3 regions of the Psychrobacillus sp. FJAT-21963 genome follow, and region 1 is predicted to be linked to each of the others. Evidence: predicted binding sites of a transcription regulator. Region 1 holds the regulator's gene; each other region holds the start of a gene.
What was found. The regulator CtsR, encoded in region 1, represses protease genes until heat stress. The targets are predictions, from matches to a motif close to ATGGTCAATAAAGGTCAAACA.
Positions count from the first base shown of each region.

Region 2: the regulator CtsR is predicted to act here: its motif matches at 1,701-1,721, upstream of AN959_RS01095 (ATP-dependent Clp protease ATP-binding subunit).
Region 3: the regulator CtsR is predicted to act here: its motif matches at 2,084-2,104, upstream of clpP (ATP-dependent Clp endopeptidase proteolytic subunit ClpP).

Region 1 covers NZ_LJIY01000005.1:64,807-68,090, forward strand. The annotation lists gene AN959_RS12735 (protein arginine kinase) at 1-921, opposite strand, end outside; gene AN959_RS12740 (UvrB/UvrC motif-containing protein) at 911-1,456, opposite strand; gene AN959_RS12745 (CtsR family transcriptional regulator) at 1,477-1,944, opposite strand; gene AN959_RS12750 (N-acetyltransferase) at 2,368-2,817, opposite strand; gene rsgA (ribosome small subunit-dependent GTPase A) at 2,840-3,284, opposite strand, start outside.
Region 2 covers NZ_LJIY01000001.1:225,820-229,103, forward strand. The annotation lists gene AN959_RS01095 (ATP-dependent Clp protease ATP-binding subunit) at 1-1,677, opposite strand, end outside; gene AN959_RS01100 (Crp/Fnr family transcriptional regulator) at 1,831-2,526, shown strand; gene AN959_RS01105 (metal-sulfur cluster assembly factor) at 3,149-3,284, opposite strand, start outside.
Region 3 covers NZ_LJIY01000009.1:139,019-142,302, forward strand. The annotation lists gene whiA (DNA-binding protein WhiA) at 1-824, shown strand, start outside; gene AN959_RS17290 (HPr family phosphocarrier protein) at 844-1,101, shown strand; gene clpP (ATP-dependent Clp endopeptidase proteolytic subunit ClpP) at 1,406-2,002, opposite strand; tRNA gene AN959_RS17300 (tRNA-Arg) at 2,167-2,238, shown strand; gene AN959_RS17305 (hypothetical protein) at 2,689-2,871, shown strand; gene AN959_RS17310 (catalase) at 2,981-3,284, opposite strand, start outside.

The DNA of each region.
Region 1 (3,284 bases):
GTCTTGAATAAGTCCCATATCTATTCCTAAACGTACATCTGATAAGCATTTTGCCGCTTCTTCTGTCGAAATAATTCGAGCAAAAGAAAGCGTTCCTAGTGAACGGTATAGCCGATCTTCTAGTGTATTGGCAGAATGATTTAATAGTGAATTTCTTGCTTCTCTTTCTTTTTGAATAATTTGTTCGGTAATACTTTGAAGATCGGCAAGTATATCCTCTTCTGTTTTACCTAGGGTCGTCTGATTGGACACTTGATAAACATTGCCGAGCGCTTCGCTACCCTCACCGTATATACCCCTTACAACCATTCCTAGTCTTGAAATAATTGTAATGATTCGGTTCATTTGTTTTGTCATTGTCAAAGCTGGCAAATGCATCATAACAGATGCTCGTAAGCCTGTTCCCGTATTTGTTGGACAACTTGTTAAATAGCCAAATTGTTCATCAAACGCATATGGTAACTCTTTTTCTAATAATCGATCAATCTTATCAGCTTGATCGTATGCTTCTTGTATTTGTAGTCCTGGAAACAAGCATTGAATTCGGATATGATCTTCTTCATTGACCATTACACTGACAGACTCATCATCCGATAGTAAAACAGACCCTGTTTTTGGTGAATTGGCTAGTTTCGGACTAATTAAATGCTTTTCTACTAAAACTTGACGGCTTAACTCAGACAAATCTTTTATTTGTATAGAAGTAAAATTTGCGTGCAACTCTTCATTTGCATCTAATAAAGTAGCCGAAACGGATTGGTCAATTTTATGCGCTTCGTCTTCGGTAAATGCAAGCGGAAAGCGAAAGCCATTTAAGTTTCTAGCTAAGCGTATTCTAGTACTCATGACTATATCTGAATGCTCTCCATTCCCCGCCATCCAGCTTGATGGAGAATTGTCTAAAAAGCGTTCAATCGACATGTGTTTCGTCACCTCCCGTGGCAAGCTTACTTTCGAGTTCTCTTACCTCGTCTCTTAACTTAGCAGCTTCCTCGAAACGTTCTGTTTCAATAGCATCTTTCATTTGCAAACGAATAGCTTCTATTTTCTTCTTTATCTCTAGTATCTCTCCAAGAGCTCCTGGCGCCTTACCAACATGCGTAGTATTACCGTTATGCAATCGTTTAAATACATTGGGCAGTTGTTTTCTAAAGCTATCGTAGCAAGAAGCACAACCAAACTTCCCTTCATCTAGAAAACGTTGGATGGACCAACCGCATTCATCACAAACTAATTGTGGTTTACTTTGTTTCTGGTGTACCGGCTGCTGATCTGCATGACTGAACCAGTTGGACAGAAGCTGATGTAGGGAGAGTGGATCCTGTTTATACTCTACGTAAAACGGGTGGAGACTATTAGCGCAGACCTCACAATAATGTCTCTCAAAGTGTTCACCGTTATGCACTTGTGTAACCGTTACTTTCGCTGGTCTTTGTTTACAATTTTCACAAATCACTTTTCAACACCCCGTTTAATTCACTTTTTTTCATATTTTATCGTTAATAGCATGGCTCTTAAAATACGAGATCTCAATTCATCTCTTGCAGGAAGCGGAATCGAAAGAGTCGTACGATCCATCGCCGCTAAAATAAGCTTTGCTTCTCGTTTTGTAATGACCTCTTCATCGATTAATCGAAATACAATATCTTCCGTCATCGACTCAGATGCTCCATTTTGTAAGCTTTGTATTATATGCTCAATCAAATCAGCCTTGTTATGCGCACGTACGCGGAGAATTCGAATATATCCCCCACCACCACGCTTACTTTCTACTAAATAACCGCGATCTTGGGTAAATCGAGTATTAATCACATAGTTTATTTGTGATGGAACACATTGAAACTTTTCAGCAATTTCGCTTCTTTTTATTTCAATTTGCCCCTTACTCTCTTCTTCTATAATTGACTTCAAATAACCTTCAATAATGTCAGATATATTTTTCATCTTCTCACCTCTTCTCGCAAACTGACTTTGACTAACTTTGACTATATTATAACGAGAAATTTTTAGATGTGCAATTGATACGATTCGTATCAAAAACAACAAAAAAACTACTAACCGGATTGGTTAGTAGTTAGGTTGCGGACAAGTTCAAATTTCGAAGGTGTCACTTCAGACTGACTTGAAAACGCTTGTCAGTCGAGGCTACCTAAGGTCGCGACATCCATGTCGCAACGGTCGCATGACCCACTTCGTGTGGGCCTGCGCGCTAGCACGAGGCGGAAGCGAATAGAACTTAGGTTCATGAGCTTACAACGAGGTACCAGCAACGAAGAATGAAAGCGTTTGTCAACTGTCTGAAACTACTAACCGGATTGGTTAGTAGTTAGGTTGTATCAAAGCCACGACTTATATTCCATAAATATTTCACTTGTAAATTAACTGTGTAATAAAGAAGTTCGGTTCTATTTCAATATCATTTATTTTATTGAATCCAAAACGTTCGTATAGCTGAATAGCAGGGGTATTTTTTGCTCCAGTTGAAACTTCAACTCGCTGATTTTCTTTTTTGATTTCTAACACATGCTTTAATAATGCGGATGCAATTCCTTTACGAAAAAAGTTCGGATGTACAACGAGTCTGCAAATATCTAAAAGTTCGTCAGTGTTCATAAATGATATAAAGCCGGTCAACTGCATCTCTTCATAATATCCGATAAAAATTTCCTTTGACATAATTATGTCATGAATAGAATCGTGAAGCTGAGGAATTCCATCAAATTCAATCAGCTCTGCCTCCACTTTATAAGCAAGTAGTTGAATTTCTAAAATCTCCTCAGCAACTTTTTCCTCTTGGTGAAAAAGAATCTGTATCACATTAAAACTCCTTTTAAAGCAATCATTTTTTCTTCTTATAATTACTTTTTTGTATTTTCGCCACTTGCTTCCATTTATCTCGTTCTACTTTTCGAGCTACGATATCATTTTTTCTTTCGATATGTGCAAGCTCTCTTAATAGCTTTACATAGCTTTTATATCGCTCTTCTTTTAGGGAGCCTGTCGAAATTGCTTCTCGTATTGCACATCCTGGCTCTTTTTGATGTTTACAATCACGAAAGCGGCATTCATCTGCTAATTCTTCAATATCTTTAAAACTTGCACTTACACCTTCACTACTTTCCCATAGCTGGAATTCTCTCATCCCAGGTGTGTCTATTAGAAGGCCACCGCTCGGAAGCAATGACAATTCACGGTGTGTCGTTGTATGGCGACCTTTACTATCATCTTCCCTAATGTCGCTAACTGCCATTACTTCTTCTCCAGATAGAGCATTTATTAAAGAA
Region 2 (3,284 bases), on a different contig from region 1:
TATTCTTCCTTGGCTATCTGTAATACGTCCATCATCCATTAGTTGTAATAATATATTAGCTACATCTGGATGAGCTTTTTCTATTTCATCTAATAGTACGACAGAGTATGGATTTCGACGAACTGCTTCAGTTAATTGGCCACCTTCTTCGTACCCAATATATCCTGGAGGTGCTCCAACTAAACGAGAAACACTATGTTTCTCCATATATTCAGACATATCGATACGTATAAAATGCTCTTCCGAATCAAACAGGTTCGCAGCCAACGATTTAGCAAGTTCCGTTTTCCCTACACCTGTTGGACCTAAAAATAAGAAGGAACCAATTGGCTTTTTAGGATCCTTTATCCCGGCTCTTGCACGCCAAACCGCTTCAGTTACTAATTGCACTGCTTGATCTTGTCCAACAACTCTTTCACCAAGTGTCTCTTTTAAACGAAGGAGTTTTTCTCTTTCTCCTTCGACCAATTTCGTTACTGGAATTCCTGTCCATCTTGATACAATAGAAGCAATTTCTTCTGAAGTGACTTCTTCACGTAACAAGCGAACATCAGATTGATCATTAATTTGTTGTTCATATTGTTGCAATTCTTTTTCTAATGAAGGTATTTTCCCATGCCGTAGCTCAGCTGCCTTGTTCAAATCATATTTATTTTCTGCTTCTTCCAGTTCTCTTCTAAATCGATCTAGTTCTTCTCTTTTTTGTTGAATGACCTGAATAGATTCTTTTTCCTCTTTCCATTTGTTTCGCATGTCACTTGTAGATTGTTCTAATTCTAATAGGTCTTGGCGTAACTGTTCAAGTCTTTTTTGACTTGCAGCATCTTTTTCTTTCATTAAGGCTTGTTCTTCAATTTGAAGCTGCATCATTTTTCGTGTCACTTCATCTAGCTCTTGGGGCATTGAATCAATTTCTGTTCGAATCATTGCACATGCTTCATCTACTAAATCGATTGCTTTGTCGGGTAAAAAACGTTCTGTAATGTATCTATTTGATAATTCCGCAGCAGCTACAATAGCTCTATCATGAATGCGCACACCATGATGTAATTCAAAGCGCTCTTTCAATCCACGTAAAATGGATACTGTATCTTCGACAGAAGGCTCTCGAACAAGCACTTGTTGAAATCTTCTTTCAAGTGCCGGATCCTTTTCAATATACAGGCGGTATTCATCTAAAGTGGTTGCTCCGATACAATGTAATTCTCCACGAGCAAGCATTGGTTTTAGCATGTTCCCCGCATCCATTGCACCGTCAGATTTTCCAGCACCTACTATTGTATGGATTTCATCTATAAATAATATAATTTGTCCATCACTTTCTTTAACTTGCTTTAAAACAGCTTGTAAACGCTCTTCAAATTCTCCACGATATTTTGCACCTGCTATTAAAGAACTCATATCTAGCTCAAAAATTTCTTTTTCTTTTAGTCCTTCCGGTACATCTTTTCGTACAATTCGTTGCGCCAAACCTTCCACAATTGCAGTTTTTCCAACACCTGGCTCTCCAATTAGGACAGGATTATTTTTTGTTTTTCTAGATAATATACGAATAACATCCCGTATTTCTTGATCTCTTCCGATAACAGGGTCCATTTTCCCTTCTTTTACTGCGGTAACTAAATTGCGTCCATAAGTTTCTAATGGACTTTTTTCATCCTGTTGTTTCATTTGCATACCCAACCATCTCCTTTTGAAATAGTTTGACCTTTTTTGACTAATGTAATTATAATATTTTCTTTTATTATTTGTAAAGAAAAGCGATTTTACCTATGTATATAGGGTTAATATGCTATTATTGTTATACAGTTGGAAAGGTTGTGATTATTAATGAGCGAGAATACTCCTTTGTTTGAAGGTATAAATTCATTATTTGACCAATTTGGTTCCATTATGAAAATTGAAAAGGATCGCCCTATTTTTAATGAAGGAGAAAGATCCGATGAAGTGTATTATATCGTTTCTGGATATGTTAGAATTACGAAGGATTCGGAGAGTGGGCGAATATTTACTTTAAAAATTACCGGACCTGAAAGTATTATCGGTGAAACATCCGTTTTTTGTGAAACTGTATATCATGCAGTATCTGCACACGCTATCGAGCCAACGCAAATATATGCTCTTTCAAGAACACAACTGGAAAATTTTTTAACGTCTTCCCCTCCCCTTATGAAAGAATGGATGAAAATTGTACAAATAAATCATTTAAAGAATGAAACGAGATTTAGAGATTTATTGTTACACGGAAAAAAAGGAGCACTCTTTTCTACTTTAATACGACTTTCCAATACGTATGGAATTCCTCAAAAAGATGGAAGTATCGTTATTGAACATCACTTAACTAATCAAGAATTAGCAAATTTTTGTGCAACTAGTCGAGAAGTTGTGAATCGAATGTTAAATGATTTAAAAAAATCAGGAATTGTTACTTTTAAAAAAGGTATTATAACCATTCACGATTTGGACTATTTACGTAAAGAAATTGAATGCGATAACTGTCCATTACATATATGCAGAATAGATTAAAATCAGCTGTCCAATAAGTCCCTAAAGTACTCCTGCGGGAAAGCGAGACAGTCCGAGACTCCGCATGGAGCGTAGTGAGGTCATTGAAAAAGTCTATAGAAATTTGACTTTACTAATTAATGTCGTCTGATAAATAAGAAAATCGTTGAAACGGCTCCCTTTCCGCGGGCGTTTCCTTAGCCTCCTCGCTGTGCTGCGGGGGCTTCGGCTAACGCTATTCCCGCAGGAGTGTCGCCTTTTTCAACGATTTTCAAAAAATACTAATTGAAAAAATTTAAGTGATAAAAATTTGCTATATTAATGGCATGATGGTTTTCTAATTGAAAAGCGGATAATAGTATTGATTGGAGTGGAAGGCGGCGACTCCAGCCGGAATAGCATGAGCTGAAGACCCTGGACTGAGTGTAGCGAGGGAAGCGGCTGAAGCCATGCCGGCGGAACGCGTCCGCCTGGAACGGAAATTAACGGGTCCAAAATAAAAATCGTGTAAGTGAACAACTTGTCGTTCACTTACTGTTATGAAATCTCATATAATATAACGCACTTTTTAAATATAAGCTCCAAAGAAAGAGGCTGCCCTTAAAAGTCATTATTATGACTTTCTGGACAGCTCCTTTTCTTATTATCTTATTCCCAATGCAATTTTAGCATATCGAGACATATTTTCTTTTGACCATGGTGGATTGAAAACTATATTTACTTCTGTTTCTTTTACTTCAGGTAATTCGCCAAGTGCTGTTTTCACTTGATCCACAATC
Region 3 (3,284 bases), on a different contig from region 1:
AAATGCTAAGTTTGGACGTCCAAACTGAAAACGCAGCAATTGCTAGAAGACTATATACATTGATAAAATCATTATATCCCTATCAAGTAGAATTACTTGTTCGTAAAAAAATGAGATTGAAAAAGAACAATGTATATATATGTCGTGTCCGTGAAGGGGCAAAGAACTTACTAGAGGACTTAAAAATTTTGAAAGAGAATTTTCAATTTGAGTATTCTATTTCAAAGGAACTGGTTAAAAAGAATTGCTGTAAGCGAGCTTATCTTAGAGGAGCTTTCTTAGCGGGTGGTTCTGTTAACAATCCAGAAACGTCTTCTTATCATTTGGAGATTTATTCATTATATAAAACACATAGTGATGCGTTAGTCGAACTAATGAATGAATTTGAGCTAAATGCAAAAACAATTGAACGGAAAAAAGGCTATATTGCTTATTTAAAGGAAGCAGAAAAAATTTCTGATTTCTTTAGCATTGCTGGCGCACATAATGCATTGTTAAAATTTGAGGATGTACGCATCATCCGAGATATGCGAAACAGTGTAAATCGTTTGGTTAATTGTGAAACAGCTAACCTCAATAAAACAATCAGTGCTGCAATTAGACAAGTTGAAAACATCCGATTTATTGAAAATACAATTGGATTAGATCAATTACCTGATAAATTAAGAGAGATTGCAAGGTTGCGTGTTGAATACCAAGATGTTACATTGAAAGAATTAGGTGAAATGGTTTCCACTGGAAATGTGAGTAAATCAGGAATAAATCATCGTTTGCGTAAAATAGATGAAATTGCAGACGCACTTCGTAGAGGCGAGACAATTTAGGGAAATGGAGCGTAGAAAAATGACAGAAAAACAAGTCGAAGTCAAATTACCAGCCGGACTACAAGCGAGACAGGCAGCTTTATTTGTCCAAGAGGCTAATCGTTATATTGCAGATGTTTATTTAGAAAAAGATGCGAAGAAAGTAAATGCAAAAAGTATCATGGGAATTATGAGCCTAGCCATCAGTAAAGGAATCAACGTAACTTTGAGTGCAGATGGTTCGGACGAGGAAGAAGCAGTAGAAGCATTAGCAAAATTTATTTCCCATGAAAATTAAAAAAGAGAGCGCCCAACTAGTCAGCTAAGACGAAAAGGCGGTCTTTTTATTTAGGCTCTTTGTAGATATGCAAAGGGTCCTTTACATGTGCTTACTGTGTTTGTGACCGGATAGATAAAAATGTGTCCGGATAAAATTAATTTCTGACCGTATAAAATATTTTCCGTCCACATAAAAAATTATTTGTCCATATAGCGTCATTATATAGAAAAAGAGTGAAGGAAAGTGACCCAGTCACTTTCCTCCACTCTTTAATCGTAGAATCAATAACATATAAATGCTACCCAGAGCTACGATTATTCTATTATGCTTTTTTCATTTCGCTACGGTCGATAATATGGTCGATTAAACCATATTCTTTTGCACGTTCAGCAGTCATGAAATTATCACGATCTGTGTCTCTAGCGATTACTTCAATAAGTTGACCAGTGCGTTCAGAAATAATATTGTTTAATTTATCACGTAAAAATAAAATACGTTTTGCAGCAATTTCAATTTCCGTTGCTTGCCCTTGAGCGCCACCAAGTGGTTGGTGAATCATTACTTCTGCGTTAGGAAGTGCATAGCGTTTTCCTTTTGCTCCTGCTGTAAGAAGGAAAGCACCCATGGAAGCAGCCATACCGATGCAGATTGTTTGTACATCTGGTTTGATGAACTGCATTGTATCATAGATGGCCATGCCAGCTGTAATACTTCCGCCTGGGCTATTAATATAGATGGAAATATCTTTATCTGGATCTTCTGCTTCTAAGAATAATAGTTGGGCAACAATGGAGTTAGCCACGTTATCATCGATACCGCTTCCAAGCATAATAATACGGTCTTTTAATAATCGGGAGTAGATGTCATATGCACGTTCTCCACGATTTGTTTGTTCAATAACTGTAGGAATTAAATTCATCCTGATTGCCTCCTTCAAAGGTGGTTTGATTATTTGATTACTGAGAAAAGTTCCCTCAGCTGTAACTTTATCATACACATTAAGGTCAAGGAAGGTCAAATATTAAGCATTGAAATGATAGCTTGAATTATTTGCGTTCCATTTGTATAATAGAAAGGTCGCTTGCCCTCGTAGTTTAATGGATATGACACAAGATTCCGGTTCTTGGGATGGGGGTTCGATTCCCTCCGAGGGCGTATTTTAGTTTTTTCAAAACACTCTAAGACGTTGGTAACACAACTTTTTAGAGTGTTTTTTTATTATAATTGCATCATCGGTGTTCCACTTTTCCTGCTAGAACCACCGCCTTCCGCTCCTATTCCACAGTAGTACTCTTTAAAGATATGCTAACCTCAGAAGCTAAATACTTTTTCCTCACTTTTAACTAGCACTATTTGTATTACGTACAAAGTCTATCCAAATAATTCCTGCTTCAATCGGAATTCATGCTAACTCTTAAGTAAACATTAACCGTTCGGAAGGTGGGAACAATCTATTTATTCTTATTTGGAACCTATTTACAATTCAACCGTATTAGTTATTAGTAGAAGATTTGTAAATTTCGACCTTTGGGTTTTAATAAAGAGTTCTTGCAGTTTTTTTATAGCATACAAGAATATAAATGGCGTAAAGGAGGTGTCGGAGAAATGTTATGGCTACTTGTTTTAGGGATCGCTGGATTGTTTGTTCTAATCGGTTTCGGATACGACTATTTCATTCGGAAAGACTTTAGTGAATTCAATACACCAGAAGTAAACCAAAATGTAGAAAATGCGAAAAGAGATGCAAAAACGGTGGAAAGTGCAAGTTTTAACGGATTCGGTGGTTAGCAACTTCTGATAGAAGTTACTCTGGATAACATTGTATTGATCAATTTGCTTTTTAGAGGATACCATTTAAAACACTCTACACATAGCTTTATATGTGTAGAGTGTCTTATTATTCATTGTTCCGTCTATTATAAGAAACGCTGTAAGCTTCATGACGGAAGTGTAAGATTGGATCATTGGTTAGTTCAATGCCTTTTCCAACAATCGTTGGATCGAATAATAATTCTTCCTTCGGTTGAAGGGCTTTTAATAATGTAAGTTGTCCAACGACAATTTTTTCTCGATCATCTGGCCATGGATCGGTAGGATCATCGGTAGGGTCGCTATCTAATCCTAATCGAATAACTAAATTAAATGAAACTGGGCCATTTGCCAATCGAGCGTTGAGATCCTCGCTAAGATAATTTGGTGAA